Pseudonocardia sp. HH130630-07: one gene and its partner. The protein of the gene in region 1 interacts with the protein of each later gene in a pairwise test. Links are inferred from orthologs where the notes say so. Each region holds a gene or a part of one and is shown in the gene's direction. Other genes may lie near its edges.

The links. Proteins that work in one complex are often made in the same cells at the same time.
Region 2: the proteins of thrS (region 1) and rplA interact in binary tests that used the Escherichia coli proteins (3 or more experiments, as listed by UniProt). The link is inferred for Pseudonocardia sp. HH130630-07 from one-to-one orthologs.

Annotation. Positions count from the first base shown.
Region 1 is NZ_CP013854.1:6,069,720-6,076,799, reverse strand. Bases 2,456-5,374 are described here. They hold thrS (threonine--tRNA ligase), read left to right. Parts: upstream 2,456-2,848; coding sequence 2,849-4,900; downstream 4,901-5,374. Other genes in these bases: AFB00_RS28610 (HIT family protein), read left to right, coding at 4,927-5,374. In the rest of the region: AFB00_RS28620 (transglycosylase domain-containing protein), read right to left, coding at 1-2,352; more of AFB00_RS28610, read left to right, coding at 5,375-5,487; pgsA (phosphatidylinositol phosphate synthase), read left to right, coding at 5,531-6,145; AFB00_RS28600 (phosphatidylinositol mannoside acyltransferase), read left to right, coding at 6,138-7,058; AFB00_RS28595 (glycosyltransferase family 4 protein), read left to right, coding at 7,055-7,080. UniProt on the Escherichia coli protein: Catalyzes the attachment of threonine to tRNA(Thr) in a two-step reaction: L-threonine is first activated by ATP to form Thr-AMP and then transferred to the acceptor end of tRNA(Thr). The rate-limiting step is amino acid activation in the presence of tRNA.
Region 2 is NZ_CP013854.1:3,068,102-3,075,232, forward strand. The notes cover bases 1,369-4,338. They hold rplA (50S ribosomal protein L1), read left to right. Parts: upstream 1,369-2,475; coding sequence 2,476-3,201; downstream 3,202-4,338. Other genes in these bases: nusG (transcription termination/antitermination protein NusG), read left to right, coding at 1,369-1,893; rplK (50S ribosomal protein L11), read left to right, coding at 1,964-2,398; AFB00_RS14920 (CaiB/BaiF CoA transferase family protein), read right to left, coding at 3,273-4,338. In the rest of the region: AFB00_RS14890 (MaoC/PaaZ C-terminal domain-containing protein), read left to right, coding at 1-166; preprotein translocase subunit SecE, read left to right, coding at 479-835; more of nusG, read left to right, coding at 904-1,368; more of AFB00_RS14920, read right to left, coding at 4,339-4,370; AFB00_RS14925 (sterol carrier protein), read right to left, coding at 4,404-4,814; AFB00_RS14930 (zinc-binding dehydrogenase), read right to left, coding at 4,942-5,862; AFB00_RS33265 (TetR/AcrR family transcriptional regulator), read left to right, coding at 5,935-6,546; AFB00_RS14940 (response regulator), read right to left, coding at 6,554-7,131. UniProt on the Escherichia coli protein: One of the primary rRNA binding proteins, it binds very close to the 3'-end of the 23S rRNA. Forms part of the L1 stalk. It is often not seen in high-resolution crystal structures, but can be seen in cryo_EM and 3D reconstruction models.

The DNA of each region.
Region 1 (7,080 bases):
GACCTTCTGCGGGCCGACCTGGGCCGCGAGCTTGGTGAAGACGACGTTGTTGGAGATCGTCATCGCCTGCTTGATGTCGCAGCGCTGGCAGTTGGCGCCGTCGGCGTTGCGCAGGCCCTCGCGCTCGGAGCCGTCGAACTCGGTGCCCAGGCCGACCGGCGGGTCCTCCAGCAGGCCGGCGAGCACCGCGAACGGCTTGAAGGTCGACCCCGGCTGCTTCATGACCTTGGCGTAGTCGAGTCCGGTCCCGTTCGCGCCGCCGTAGTAGCCGACGATGCCGCCGGTCTGCGGGTCGACGGCGACGGCCGCCGAGCGGAGCAGGTCGGGCTGGCCGTCCATCCCGGCCCGGACGGCGTCGGTGAGTTCCTGCTGGCGCTCCGGGGTGATCGTCGTGGTGACCTGCAGCCCGCCCTGGGCGAACGCCTGCTCGGAGATCCCGAGGGCACCCAGTTCCGAGCGGACCGCGTTCAGGATGTGCCCCCGCTCGTCGCCCAGCGACGAGGACCGGGAGGTGTTCTCCGGCGGGATCGTCTGCGGGAACACGGCCGCCGCGCGCTCCTCCGGGGTGAGCCAGCCCTGCTGGACCATGCCGCCGAGCACGAAGTTCCAGCGGTCGCGGGCCTTCTCCGGCGCGTTCGCGGGGTCCCAGTTCGACGGCGACTGGATGACCCCGGCGAGCAGGGCGCCGTCGCTCGGCGTCAGCTGCGCGGCCGGCTTGCCGAAGTAGGCGAGGCTCGCCGACTCGATGCCGTAGGCCCCGCGGCCGAAGTAGATCGCGTTCAGGTAGTCGTTGAGGATCTCGTCCTTGGACTTCTGACCGGAGACCTTCAGGGCGACGATGAGTTCCTTGTACTTGCGCCAGTACGTGGCGTCGTTGCCGACCAGCGTCGTCTTGACGAACTGCTGGGTGATCGTCGATCCACCGCCGACACCGCCGAGCACCTGGTTCATCGCCGCCCGCAGGATGCCGGTGATGTCGAAGCCCGGGTTCGAGTAGAACGACCGGTCCTCGGCGGCGAGCACGGCCTCGCGCACGTGCGGCGGGATCGCCTCCATCCCGACCTTGATCCGGTTGCCCTGTTCGGGCACCAGCCGGGCGAGCTGGCCCCCGTCGGCGAACGACACGGTGGCGATCTGGTTCTGCACGGCCTCGTCGGTGCTGGGGATCGGGAAGGCGATCCACCCGATCCCCAGCACCAGCAGCGGGACGAGGAACACCGACGCGGCGCCGCTGACGAGGGTCCAGCGGATCTGCTTGCGCCGCCGGGTCCGGCGCTGCTCCGGGCTGAGGGCGGCCTTCTGCTCGGCGTCGAGGATGCCGAGGCGGCGGCGGACCGGGCCGACGACCGGATCGGCGAACGCGAGCGCGCGCCCGACCGGGCCGCGGGCGGCCGGGGTGGGCTCGCCAGGGGTCTCCGGGCCGGCGGCCGGGGCCACGGCGGGGGCGAGCGCCGTCACCGGCTCCGGGGCGTCGTCGGGCTCCACCGGCGGGACGACCGTGGTGACCGGCCCTGAGGGCGGTGGCTCCGGACGGCGACGCCGGCCCGGGCGGGGTGCGGCGTCCGATCCGGCGCCGCCCGCCTCCCCGGCCAGTGGCCGCTCGCCGCGCCGGGCGGGGGCGGGCGCACCCGGCGGGACGGCGTCGTGCGGCGCTGCCGGCGGCGGGGCAGCGGCCGTGGCGGGGTCGTGCGGGCGCACCGGCGGCGGGCCGCCGGCCGGGGGCGAGTCGTGCGGGCGTACCGGAGCCGGGCCGCCGGGCGGGGGCGAGTCGTGCGGGCGCACCGGCGCCGGACCACCCGGCGGGAACGAGGAGTCGTGCGGGCGGGAGGGCCGCGGAACGGCCGGGCGCCGGGGCGCGACCGGTTCACGGGCACCGGGGGCCGGTGCGCCCCGGCGGGGGCCGTCGGGTGCCGGGGTGCCGGGGTCGCGGGGGACGGTGCCGCCCCGTACCCGCATGCCGACCTTGGCGGTGCCGTGCACACCCGTGCCGGGCTGCGGTCCACGGGCGGGCGGGGGCTGGGGGGCGCGGCGCTGCCCGCCGTCCGCCGGGCCACCCGCAGCTCCACTCGCCCCGTCGCCCGCTGCGTCGCTCTCCGCGCGCACGACGTCGGCGAAGGACCCCGGGCGTCCGTGCCGCGGCCCGCCCGGGCGGGGCTGCTCACCGGAGCCGTGCCGGCCGCCCTGCGGCGCACCGTGCCGGGGCGCGCCGCCGGACCCGTCCCTGGCGACCTGGTCGCTGCTGTGCCGCCCGGCCGGGCGCTCGTCGGTGCGCACGGCCCGGCCGCGGTCGTCGGCGCCGTGCCGGTCGGCGGAACGGCGGGACCGCGGTGGTGGGGGCGGGCCTGCGGTCAACCGCCTCTCCTCTCACGGGGCCAGTGTCCGGGCGGGGGCATGCGCATCCGGTGAACGAGTCACCGGCGGGGCGCGGTGTGCCCACCTGATCGACGTCACTCGATCGTCGGCACGTCATCGGGGTGTCGCGGCGGTGCGTGACCGGCTGGGGACGGTCCACTCCACCATGTGCACCAGCCTGCACGTTCCGCCGGGTGCGACGCGACGATGTGGATCAGTTCGTCGGGCAACGGCCGTCTGTATGCGCCGAGGCGCGGGCCCGCACGGAGGTCGCCGACCGGTGGCGCCCGGAGTGCGACGAGCAGCGCCGCCCCGGCGGTCGCCGGTTCCCGGCGGCGTGAGGTCCGGCCCGCGAAACCGGTTCGCGGTGGACTATTAGCATTCACGGGAACGCGCGGCCGCCGGATCTCGTCCGATGTTCCGGCCGCCGCGGAACCCACCCCCGCTGGAGGCCGTCACCGTGTCCGCACCGCCCGCACCGCCCGCGTCCGCCCCGATCCGGGTGCCGGCCGGGACGACCGCCGGCGCGCGCGTGCGGGAGGGCGGCCTGCCGACCACCGGGCCGGACGCGATCGTCGTCGTCCGGGACGCCGAGGGCGCGCTGCGCGACCTGGGCTGGGCCCCGGAGGCCGACACCGACGTCGTCGCGGTGCGGGCGAACACCGAGGAGGGGCGCAGTGTCATCCGGCACTCCGCGGCCCACGTGCTCGCCCAGGCCGTGCAGCAGCTGTTCCCGAAGGCGAAGCTGGGCATCGGCCCGCCGGTCACCGACGGCTTCTACTACGACTTCGACGTCGACACCCCCTTCACCCCCGACGATCTGAAGAAGATCGAGTCGGCGATGAAGAAGATCGTCAAGGCCGGGCAGCGGTTCGAGCGCCGCCGGTTCGCCGACAAGGCCGAGGCCCGCACCGAGCTGGCCGACGAGCCCTACAAGCTGGAGCTGATCGACCTCAAGGGCGGTGCCGACGCCGACGGCGAGGTCATGGAGGTCGACGCCAGCGGCGAGCTGACCGTCTACGACAACGTCCACGCCCACACCGGCGCCGTCGTGTGGTCCGACCTGTGCCGCGGCCCGCACCTGCCGACCACGAAGTACATCCCCGCCTTCACCCTCACCCGGTCCGCCGCCGCGTACTGGCGGGGCAACCAGGACAACGCCCAGCTGCAGCGCATCTACGGCACCGCGTGGGAGTCCCAGGAGGCGCAGGACGCCTACCTCGACCGGATCGCCGAGGCCGAGCGCCGGGACCACCGCCGGCTGGGCTCGGAGCTGGACCTGTTCAGCTTCCCGGACGAGATCGGTTCCGGCCTGCCGGTCTTCCACCCGAAGGGCGGGGTCGTCCGCAAGGAGCTGGAGGACTACTCGCGGCTGCGGCACGCCGAGTCCGGCTACGAGTTCGTCTACTCGCCGCACGCCACCAAGGGTCAGCTGTTCGAGCTGTCCGGGCACCTCGACTGGTACGCCGACGGCATGTACCCGCCCATGCAGCTGGACGAGGAGCGCGACGCCGACGGCAACGTCCGCCGGGCGGCCGTCGACTACTACCTCAAGCCGATGAACTGCCCGATGCACAATCTCATCTTCCGGTCCCGCGGGCGGTCCTACCGGGAGCTGCCGCTGCGGCTGTTCGAGTTCGGCACCGTCTACCGGTACGAGAAGTCCGGCGTCGTGCACGGCCTGACCCGGGCCCGCGGCTTCTCCCAGGACGACGCGCACATCTACTGCACCCGCGAGCAGATGGGCGACGAGGTCCGCTCGCTGCTGCAGTTCGTGCTGGACCTGCTGCGCGACTACGGGCTCGACGACTTCTACCTGGAACTCTCGACCCGCAACCCGGAGAAGTCGATCGGCTCCGACGAGTCCTGGGCCGAGGCGACCGAGGTGCTGCGGGACGCGGCGGAGAGCTTCGGCCTGGAGCTGCGCGACGACCCGGGCGGGGCCGCCTTCTACGCGCCGAAGATCTCCGTGCAGGCGCGGGACGCGATCGGCCGCTACTGGCAGATGTCCACCATCCAGGTCGACCTCATGCTGCCGGACCGCTTCGAGCTGGAGTACACCGCGAACGACGGGTCCCGGCAGCGTCCGGTCATGATCCACCGCGCGCTGTTCGGGTCGATCGAGCGTTTCTTCGGCGTGCTGACCGAGCACTACGCCGGTGCCTTCCCGGCCTGGCTGGCGCCGGTCCAGGTGGTCGGCATCCCGGTGACCGACGCCCAGGAGCCCTACGTGCGCGAGATCGCCTCGGCCCTGCGCGCGCAGGGGATCCGGATCGACGTCGACGCCGGCGACGACCGCATGCAGAAGAAGATCCGCACCCACACGCTGCAGAAGGTCCCGTTCCTGCTGCTGGCCGGCGGCCGGGACGTCGAGGCGGGCGCGGTGAGCTTCCGGTTCCGGGACGGCTCGCAGACCAACGGCGTGCCGGTCGACACCGCGGTGCGGGCGATCGTCGCGTGGGTGCGGTCGCGGAACAACGCCTCGCCGGACGCCGCGGCGTTCGCCGTGCAGCCCGCCCCGTCGTCCGCCGCGGACGCCACGGCCTGAGACCGGCGGGTCACTAGGATCGGCTCATGCCGCAGGAGTGGGTGCCGCAGGAAGGGGTCGGGACACCGGACGGGTTCGCCCGGCTGTGGACCCCGCACCGGCTCGCCTACATCAAGAGCACCACGGACACCGGCTGCCCGTTCTGCCGGATCGGGCGGGCGGAACCGTCCGCGGACGCGGACAACCTCGTCGTCGCCCGCGGTGACGCGGTGTTCGCGCTGCTCAACCTGCACCCGTACAACCCGGGGCACCTGATGGTGCTCCCGTACCGGCACGTCGCCGACCTGGAGGACCTGACCGATCCGGAGTCCGCCGAGCTGATGGCGTTCACCCGGCAGGCGGTGGTGACGATGAAGCGGGTCGCCGCACCGCACGCGTTCAACGTGGGACTGAACCTCGGCCACGTCGCGGGCGGGTCGCTGGCCGAGCACCTGCACCAGCACGTCGTACCGCGCTGGGGCGGGGACGCGAACTTCATCGCCGTCGTCGGGCAGACGAAGGTGATCCCGCAGCTGCTGGCCGAGACCCGGGCCCAGCTGGCCGGGGCGTGGGAGCCGCCCGGGCACGGAGGGGCCGACCGGGACTAGGCTGGCCCGCGTTCACCGTCCGCGAGGGAGAACGCCGCCCACGATGCTCAACCTGTTCGCCCGCGGGCACGTCAACCGGCTCACCGACCCGATCGGCCGGGGCCTGATCGGCCGCGGGATCAACCCCGACACGGTGACGATCGCCGGCACGCTGGGTGCCGTCGCCGCCGCGGTGCTCCTCCTGCCGTCCGGGTGGCTCGTCCTCGGCTCCGTGCTGGTGACGCTGTTCGTGCTCACCGACCTCGTCGACGGCGCCATGGCCCGGGCCCGCGGGTACGGCACGCCGTTCGGCGCCGTGCTCGACTCCACCTGCGACCGGATGGTCGACGGGGCGATCTTCGGGGCGCTGGCGTGGTGGGCGCTGACCGCGGGGGCCGAGCCGGTCGCCGGGGCCGCGGCGCTCGTCGCCCTGGTCGGCGGGCAGATCGTGTCCTACGTGAAGGCCCGGGCGGAGTCGGTCGGGCTCACGGCCGAGGGTGGGCTCGTCGAGCGGGCCGAACGGCTGATCCTCGGTCTGGTCGGTGCGTTCCTGTCCGGGATCGGCGTGCCCTACGCGCTGAGCGTGGCGCTCGGCGTGCTGGCGGTCGGGACGGTGGTGACCCTGGGCCAGCGGATCCTGGCGGTGCGCCGCAGCGCCCACGAGTCCAGCCGTGCCTGAGCGGACGCTCCCCGGCCCGGCGGCGCGCGCCCGCGAGATCCTCACCGCGGCGGCGTACGCGACCGGCTGGGCGGTCGCGGGCCGGCTCCCGGCCGGTGTCAGCGCGCCGGTGTTCGACGCCGGCGCCGACCTGTTCGCGCGGCGCCGCGGCCCGGGGGTCCGGCGGCTGCGGGCGAACCTGGCCGCGGTCCGGCCCGGCGCCGGCCCGGCCGAGCTGGACGCGCTCGCCGGGCGGGCGGTGCGCAGCTACGCGCGGTACTGGCGGGAGGCGTTCGCGCTGCCCCGCATGGAACCGGCCGCGGTGCACGCGGCCGTACAGCCGAACGTCCGGGGCATCGACGCCTCGCTGGCCACGCTGCGGGCCGGGCGCGGGGTGCTCTACGCGTTGCCGCACGCCGGCAACTGGGACGTCGCGGGCGTCTACCTCGTGCGCGAGCTGGACCGGCTCGGGCTGGAGCCGGGACTGACGACCGTCGTGCAGCGGCTGCGGCCCGAGGCGTTGTTCCGGCGGTTCGTGGCCTACCGGCGGGCCCTCGGCTTCGAGGTGGTGCCCGCCGACGAGCCACGGGCCGCGCACCGGGCGCTGACCGCGCGGCTGCGGTCCGGCGGCGTGGCGTGCCTGGTCGCCGACCGCGACCTGTCCGGGACCGGCGTCGACGTCCGGTTCCTCGGTGGCCGGGCCCGATTCCCGGTGGGGCCGGTCCGGATGGCCCGGCTGACCGGGGCGGCACTGCACCCCGCCTACCCGGTGTTCGCGGGCGACGCGTGGGGGGTGCACGTCGGCGCCGAGATCGCGGTCGCGGACCGGGCGGCCGAGCCGGCCGCGGTGCAGGCGCTCGCCGACGCGTTCGGAACGCTCATCGACCGGCGGCCCGAGGACTGGCACATGCTGCAGCCGATCGGCGCCGGATGAGGGTCGGGATCGTCTGCCCCTA
Region 2 (7,131 bases), 3.0 Mb from region 1 along the record:
CGTCGTCCCGGACGACGACGAGGGGGCCACCGTGGAGCTGTCCGGCACCGTGGCCGAGGTCCGGGAGTCCGAGGGCCGCCGGGTCGCCGTCGTCGATCTCAAGGCGGTCTTCGACGGGCGGACGGTGCTCGGCCGGGCGCGTGCCGAGGTGGCACTGCCGGCCTGATCGACCCCGGTGTGCGAACCCGCTGGAGCGGATGCGTATGCTGGGATCAGCCGGGCGCACCGGATGATCGGTGTGCCCGTCCCGCTGCCCTCAGGGGTGGTTCGGGGCAGAGGGGTGTAGCTCAATTGGCAGAGCAGCGGTCTCCAAAACCGCAGGTTGCAGGTTCAAGTCCTGTCACCCCTGCCACGACGCCGCAGGCCATCGGGATGTCCGGTGGCGCGGCCGACGGCACGGACGGCGAAGCAGAGCAGGTCCTCCCCGAGTGGGGGACGTGATCGAGAGCGGGCAGGGCGTCCGCAGCCAGGAGGGCGCGTGAGCGACGAGCACGAGTCGGAGCGTTCCGGGCGGGAGCGCCCGAGCAACGCAGCCGACCGTCGCGGGCGGCGAGCGGCGCGGTCCGGCTCCGGCGGCACCCCGGCCAAGGGCCGCGCGACCCCGACGCGCGCCGGTGCGATGGCGACGAAGGAGAAGAAGCCCTCCCCGTTCGCCCGCGTCGCCCGGTTCCTGCGCGAGGTCGTCGCCGAGCTCCGCAAGGTCATCTGGCCGAACCGCTCCCAGATGGTGAAGTACACCATCGCCGTTCTCGTCTTCGTGACGTTCATGGTGACACTGGTGTTCCTGCTCGACTCGGCCTTCGCCGAGGGCGTCGCCCTGCTGTTCGGCAACTGACGCGCGCCGACGACCGACCGACCGGCGACCCACAGCGACCCGGACAGCAACAAGGAAGCGAGACGGACGTGACCTCCGACAGCAACGCGTACGACGAGAAGGCCGACGAGGCCGCGATCGACGCCGTCGCCGAGCACGCGGCCGACGAGACGCTGCCCGAGCAGTCCGTGCAGGACGCCGACGTCGAGGCCGCCCACGGTGAGGACGCCGTGTCCGGTGACTACACCGACGCCGAGGACGACTCGACCCCCGGCGCGGCCGCGGAGTCGATCGACGCCGAGAACGCGGACTCCGACGAGGACCCGGCCGACGCAGGCGACACGGTCGGCGCGGCGGACTCCGACGACGACCGGACCGGCGCGGACGCCGCCGACGGGACCACGGACGACGCGTCCGGGGAGCCCGGGGCCGACGACGAGCCCGCCGAGGACGTGGACCCGGAGGAGGAGCTGCGCGCCGCGCTGCGCCGCGCCCCCGGTGACTGGTACGTCATCCACTCCTACGCCGGGTACGAGAACAAGGTGAAGTCCAACCTCGAGACCCGCGCGCAGACGCTGGACGTCGAGGACTACATCTTCCAGGTCGAGGTGCCCACCGAGGAGGTCACCGAGATCAAGAACGGGCAGCGCAAGAAGGTCCAGCGCAAGGTGCTGCCCGGCTACATCCTGGTCCGGATGGAGCTGAACGACCAGTCCTGGGGCGCGGTGCGCAACACCCCGGGCGTCACCGGTTTCGTCGGTGCCACGTCCAAGCCGTCGCCGCTGACGATCAACGAGGTCGTGAAGTTCCTGCTGCCCAAGACCGAGGCCCCGAAGAAGGAGGCCGAGGGCGGCAAGGCCGCGACGACCGGCGGCTCGGCGAGCTCCGGCGGCGCCCCCACCATCGAGGTCGACTTCGAGGTCGGCGAGTCGGTGACCGTCATGGACGGCCCGTTCGCGACGCTCCCCGCGAGCATCTCCGAGGTCAACATCGATGCCCAGAAGCTCAAGGTGCTGGTCTCGATCTTCGGCCGGGAGACCCCGGTCGAGCTCGGGTTCAACCAGGTCTCCAAGATCTGACGCACCCGTGAGGAACGTCCGCGGCATGGCAGGGCCGCGCGTCGTGTACATCGATCACTGAGGAACGGACATGCCCCCCAAGAAGCGGAAGCTCTCCGCGATCATCAAGCTCCAGATCCAGGCCGGCGCCGCGACGCCGGCCCCGCCGGTCGGCCCCGCACTGGGCCAGCACGGCGTCAACATCATGGAGTTCTGCAAGGCCTACAACGCGGCGACCGAGGCCCAGCGCGGCAACGTCGTGCCGGTCGAGATCTCGGTGTTCGAGGACCGCTCGTTCACCTTCGAGCTCAAGACCCCGCCGGCGGCCCGGCTGCTGCTGAAGGCGGCGGGCGTCGACAAGGGCTCCGGCGAGCCGCACAAGACGAAGGTCGCCACGGTCACGCAGGCCCAGGTCCGCGAGATCGCCGAGACCAAGATGAAGGACCTCAACGCCAACGACATCGAGCAGGCCGCCAAGATCATCGCCGGCACCGCCCGGTCGATGGGCATCACGGTCCAGGGCTGAGAGTCCACACCGCACGCGTGGGAGAGCCGGGCGCGGCTCGCACCACGGACTGACCTCCCAGAAGGAGACGAGGACAGATGGCACAGCGCAGCAAGGCCTACCGCGAGGCCTCCGCGAAGATCGACGCGGACCGCCTCTACTCGCCGCTCTCGGCGACGAAGCTGGCCCAGGAGACCTCCAGCAGCAACACGGACGCGACCGTCGAGGTCGCCCTCCGGCTGGGCGTCGACCCCCGCAAGGCGGACCAGATGGTCCGCGGGACCGTGAACCTGCCGCACGGAACCGGTAAGACCGCCCGGGTGATCGTGTTCGCCACCGGCGACAAGGCCACCGAGGCCGAGGCCGCCGGTGCGGACGCCGTCGGCGCCGAGGACCTCATCGAGCGGATCCAGGGTGGGTGGCTCGACTTCGACGCCGCCATCGCCACCCCGGACCAGATGGCCAAGGTCGGCCGGATCGCCCGCATCCTCGGCCCGCGTGGCCTGATGCCGAACCCGAAGACCGGCACCGTCACCCCGGACGTGACCAAGGCCGTCAACGAGATCAAGGGCGGCAAGGTCAACTTCCGGGTCGACAAGCAGGCCAACCTGCACCTGGTCATCGGGAAGGCCTCGTTCGACACCGAGAAGCTGGTGGAGAACTACGGCGCCGCGCTGGACGAGATCCTGCGGCTCAAGCCGTCGGCCGCCAAGGGCCGCTACGTCAAGAAGATCACCTTCTCGACGACGACGGGCCCGGGCATCCCGGTGGACCCGAACCGCACCCGCAACCTGCTGTCTGCGGACGTCGAGGAGACGGTCTGATCTCCTGACCTGCACCACACGACGCCCCCGGCTCCTCGCGGAGCCGGGGGCGTCGTGTCGTCCGCTCCCGGTCACCAGTCCCTGAGGACGTCCTCGACGGTCTCGGGATCGGTGCCGCGGGTCGCGGTGGTGGTGCCGGTCCGGGAGAACCGGGGTGCCGGTGCGGCCTGCGGGACGCCGTCGGCGGTGACGATGGTGGCCCGCGCGGCCAGGTGCGGGTGCTCGGCCGCCTCGGCGAACGAGAGCACCGGGGTGGTGCAGGCGTCGGTGCCGGCGAACACGGCCGTCCACTCGTCGCGGGTCCGGGTGGCGAACACCTCGGCGAACCGGGCCCGCATCGCGGGCCAGCCGGAGCGGTCGTACTGGTCGCCGAGTTCCTCGTCGGTCAGCCCGAGCCCGGCGACGAGCTGGGCGTAGAACTGCGGTTCGAGCGCGCCGACGGCCATGTGCCCGCCGCCGGAGCAGGTGTAGGTGTCGTAGAACGGGGCGTGCCCGTCGAGCAGGTTGGAGTCGCGGTCGTCGGCCCAGGCACCCTGGGCGAGGAAGCCCCAGACCATCTGGTTGAGCACGCTGACGCCGTCGACCATCGCCGCGTCGACGACCTGACCCTGCCCGGACGAGCGGGCCTCCCACAGCGCCGCGAGGACCCCGACGACCAGCAGCATCGAGCCGCCGCCGAAGTCGCCGACCAGGTTCAGCGGCGGCACCGGGCGCTCACCGGAGCGCCCGATCGCGTGCAGCGCACCGGTCAGCGAGATGTAGTTGATGTCGTGCCCGGCGCGCGCGGCCAGCGGCCCGTCCTGGCCCCAGCCGGTCATCCGGCCGTAGACCAGGCGCGTGTTGCGGGCGTGGCAGTCCGCAGGCCCGACGCCGAGCCGCTCGGTCACCCCCGGCCGGTAGCCCTCGAGGAGGAGGTCGGCCCGCTCGACCAGGCGCAGCACGGTCTCGCGGCCGCCGGGGTCCTTCAGGTCCGCGGTGACGGTGCGCCGGCCGCGGCTCGTCGGGTCCGGCACCCGGGCGGAGCCGAGCTGCAGCCCGCCGGACGGCCGGTCGATCCGGACCACGTCCGCGCCCAGATCCCCGAGGATCATCGCGGCGTGCGGTCCCGGGCCGAGCCCGGCCAGCTCGACCACCTTCAGCCCGGCCAGCGGCCCCTTGCCCTGCGTCACCGGCAACCTCCTCGTCGTGTGGGTCCTGCGGGCTCAGGCCTTGAGCAGGTCCTCGCGCCCCTCGGCCTCCAGCCTGCGGCGGTACGGCTCGAACAGCTGCTTGGCCAGCGGCAGCAGCTTGAGCAGCTTCGACACCGGCCCCTTCGCACGCACGTCGCCCTTGGCCAGCGCGACCGGCAGGACCACCTTGCCCAGCCAGAACCGGTTCCCGGTGTCGGCGGTCATGAACAGCTCGATGTTCGGATCCGGGCCGGCGCCGGCGCCGGTGTGCAGCTCGGCGTTCGGCAGGTCGACGGTGACGACGGCGTCCGGGCCGGTGTAGGTGATCCGCAGGACCACCCCGGACGGCTGCAGCGCCGCCACCAGCTCCGGGTCCTGCAGGCCGAGCCGGAAGACCCCGCCCAGGTACTCGTAGACCTCGGCCTCGTCGGCGAACACGGCCATCAGCGCCTCCTCGCGAGATGTGGCGGGCACGGACCTGCCCGGCCCGGTGTGATTCTCGCGGCACCGGATCATGCCCGCCCAGCCGGTGGCCGGGCCAGCCGTGGCCCGCCCGGGCCGGGCCGGCCGGTCAGCCCCCGCCGGGCAGCAGGACCACCTTGCCGCCCGGTGTCCCGGACAGCAGCGCCGGTGCGTCCGCGAGCGCCGCGACGTGGTCGACCCGGGAGCGCAGCAGCCCCCGGCCGAGCAGCCCGGCCAGCCAGCCGAAGTCCCGGTCGAGGCCGGGAGTGCCGTCGAACAGGAAGAACGTGCGCAGCGAGCGGCCGTGCCGCAGCGTGTCGCCGAGCAGCGCGGCCGGCTCGAAGACCGCGTCGGCACCGGACGCGCGGCCGACGGACACCACGGTGCCGCCGGGGGCGAGCGCGCCGAACGCGGCGACGAGATCGGGCCCGCCCTCGGTGTCGACGACGCCGTCGACCGGCCCGGGCACCGCGCCCGCGCCGGCCACCACCTCGCCGGCGCCGAGCGCGCGCAGCTCGTCGATCCGGCCCCGGTCGCGGACGGTCGCGACGACGTCGGCCCCGCCGAGCGCGGCGAGCTGGACCGCGAACCGGCCGACCGCACCCGTCGCGCCGGTCACCAGTACCCGGCGCCCCAGCAGCGGGCCGAGGTCGCGCAGCGCCCGCAGCGCGGACCCGGCGGCGATCGGCAGGGTGGCCGCCTCCGTGTCCGGCACGCCGTCCGGGACCGTCCCGGTGACGCCCACCGGCACCGCCCGGAGCCCGGCCCAGCCGCCACCCCAACCGGCGGTGACGACGCGGGACCCGCGGGCCGGGCCGCTGCCGTCGGCCGCCGGTTCGACGACGACGCCCGCCGCCTCCCAGCCGGGCACCGTCCCCGGCGCGGCCGTGGCCAGCGCCGCGAGCTCGCCCGGGTTGACCGACGCCGCGGTGACCCGCACGAGCAGCTCACCGGGCCCGGGCACCGGATCGGGGACGGTGGCGGGGCGCAGCCGCGCCGGGGCGGCCGGATCGACGACGAGAGCATCCATGACCACAATGTGGCACGGACTGCCAGTGGGCAGCAAGTGCCAGAACGGGTCCCCGCGGTTAGGATCACCGCTGTGTCCGACACCCCGGGGCTGCGTGAGCGCAGGCGCCGCCGCACCGAGTCCGATCTCGTCGACTCGGCGTTGCGGCTGATCGGCTCGCGCGGTTTCGCGGCCACCACGGTGGAGGCGATCGCGGAGGACGCCGAGGTGTCGCCCCGCACGTTCTTCCGGCTGTTCGGCTCCAAGGAGGACGTGGTGCTCGCCGTCGAGCGGGCGTTGTTCGACGCGTTCGTCGACGCTGCCGACGACCTGTCGCCCGGCCCGCTCACCACGGCCCTGACGACGGCGTTGACCGGCGCACTCGCCGAGCGGGACGGGACCTGGTTCGCCCGCGTCGCCGCCGCGGCCCGGATCATCGACGAGCACCCCACGGTGGAGGCCGCGGCGCTGCGGCTGTGCGCGGCGACCACCGAGCGGCTCTACGACCGGATCCGGCCGGTGACCGGCGGGGAGCCCGAGCACCTGGTGCGGCTGGCCCTGGAGACCGTCGTCGCGGCCTGGCGGCTGGCCCGCCGGCAGTGGCTTGCCGAGGGTCCCGGTGTCCCGGAGCGCCTCGGTGAGCTGGTCGCGCGCAACGGTGCGGCCGTCGCCGCGGTCGGGCAGGTCACCGTCGCGCGCGGCTGAGCGCCGGTCAGCGGCCGGGGGGATCCTCGTCGAGCAGGCCGCACCGGCCGGCGAGCGCGGCGGCCTCGATCCGGTTGGCCGCGCCGAGCTTGTGCAGCAGCGAGGCGATCATGCGCTTCGCGGTGCGCTCGCTCACCAGCAGCGGGCGCGCGATGTCGGCGGTCTCCATCCCGCGGGCGAGCAGCGTCCAGAGCTCGATGTCGCGCTCGCCGAGCCGGTCGAGCAGACCGCCGGAGGTCCGGTCCGACGCGCTGAGCAGCGCGTCCAGCAGCTCGCCGCGCAGCACCCGCACCCCGGCCGCGATCGCCAGCAGCGGCGCGACCAGTACCTCGGGGTCCGCCGACTTGCCGAGGTAGCCGTCGGCACCGGCGCGCAGCGCGTCGGCGGCGAGGTCCAGGTCCTCGGTGCCGGACAGCGCCAGCACCCGGGTCGCCGGGTAGGCGGCCTTGATCCGCCGGATCGTCTCCACCCCGCCGAGCGGGGGCAGCGCCAGGTCGACGATCGCGATCCCGGCCCGGTGCCGGCCGACGAGGGCGACCGCCTCCTCGCCCACGGTGACCGAGCCCGCGACCCGGAACCTGTCCC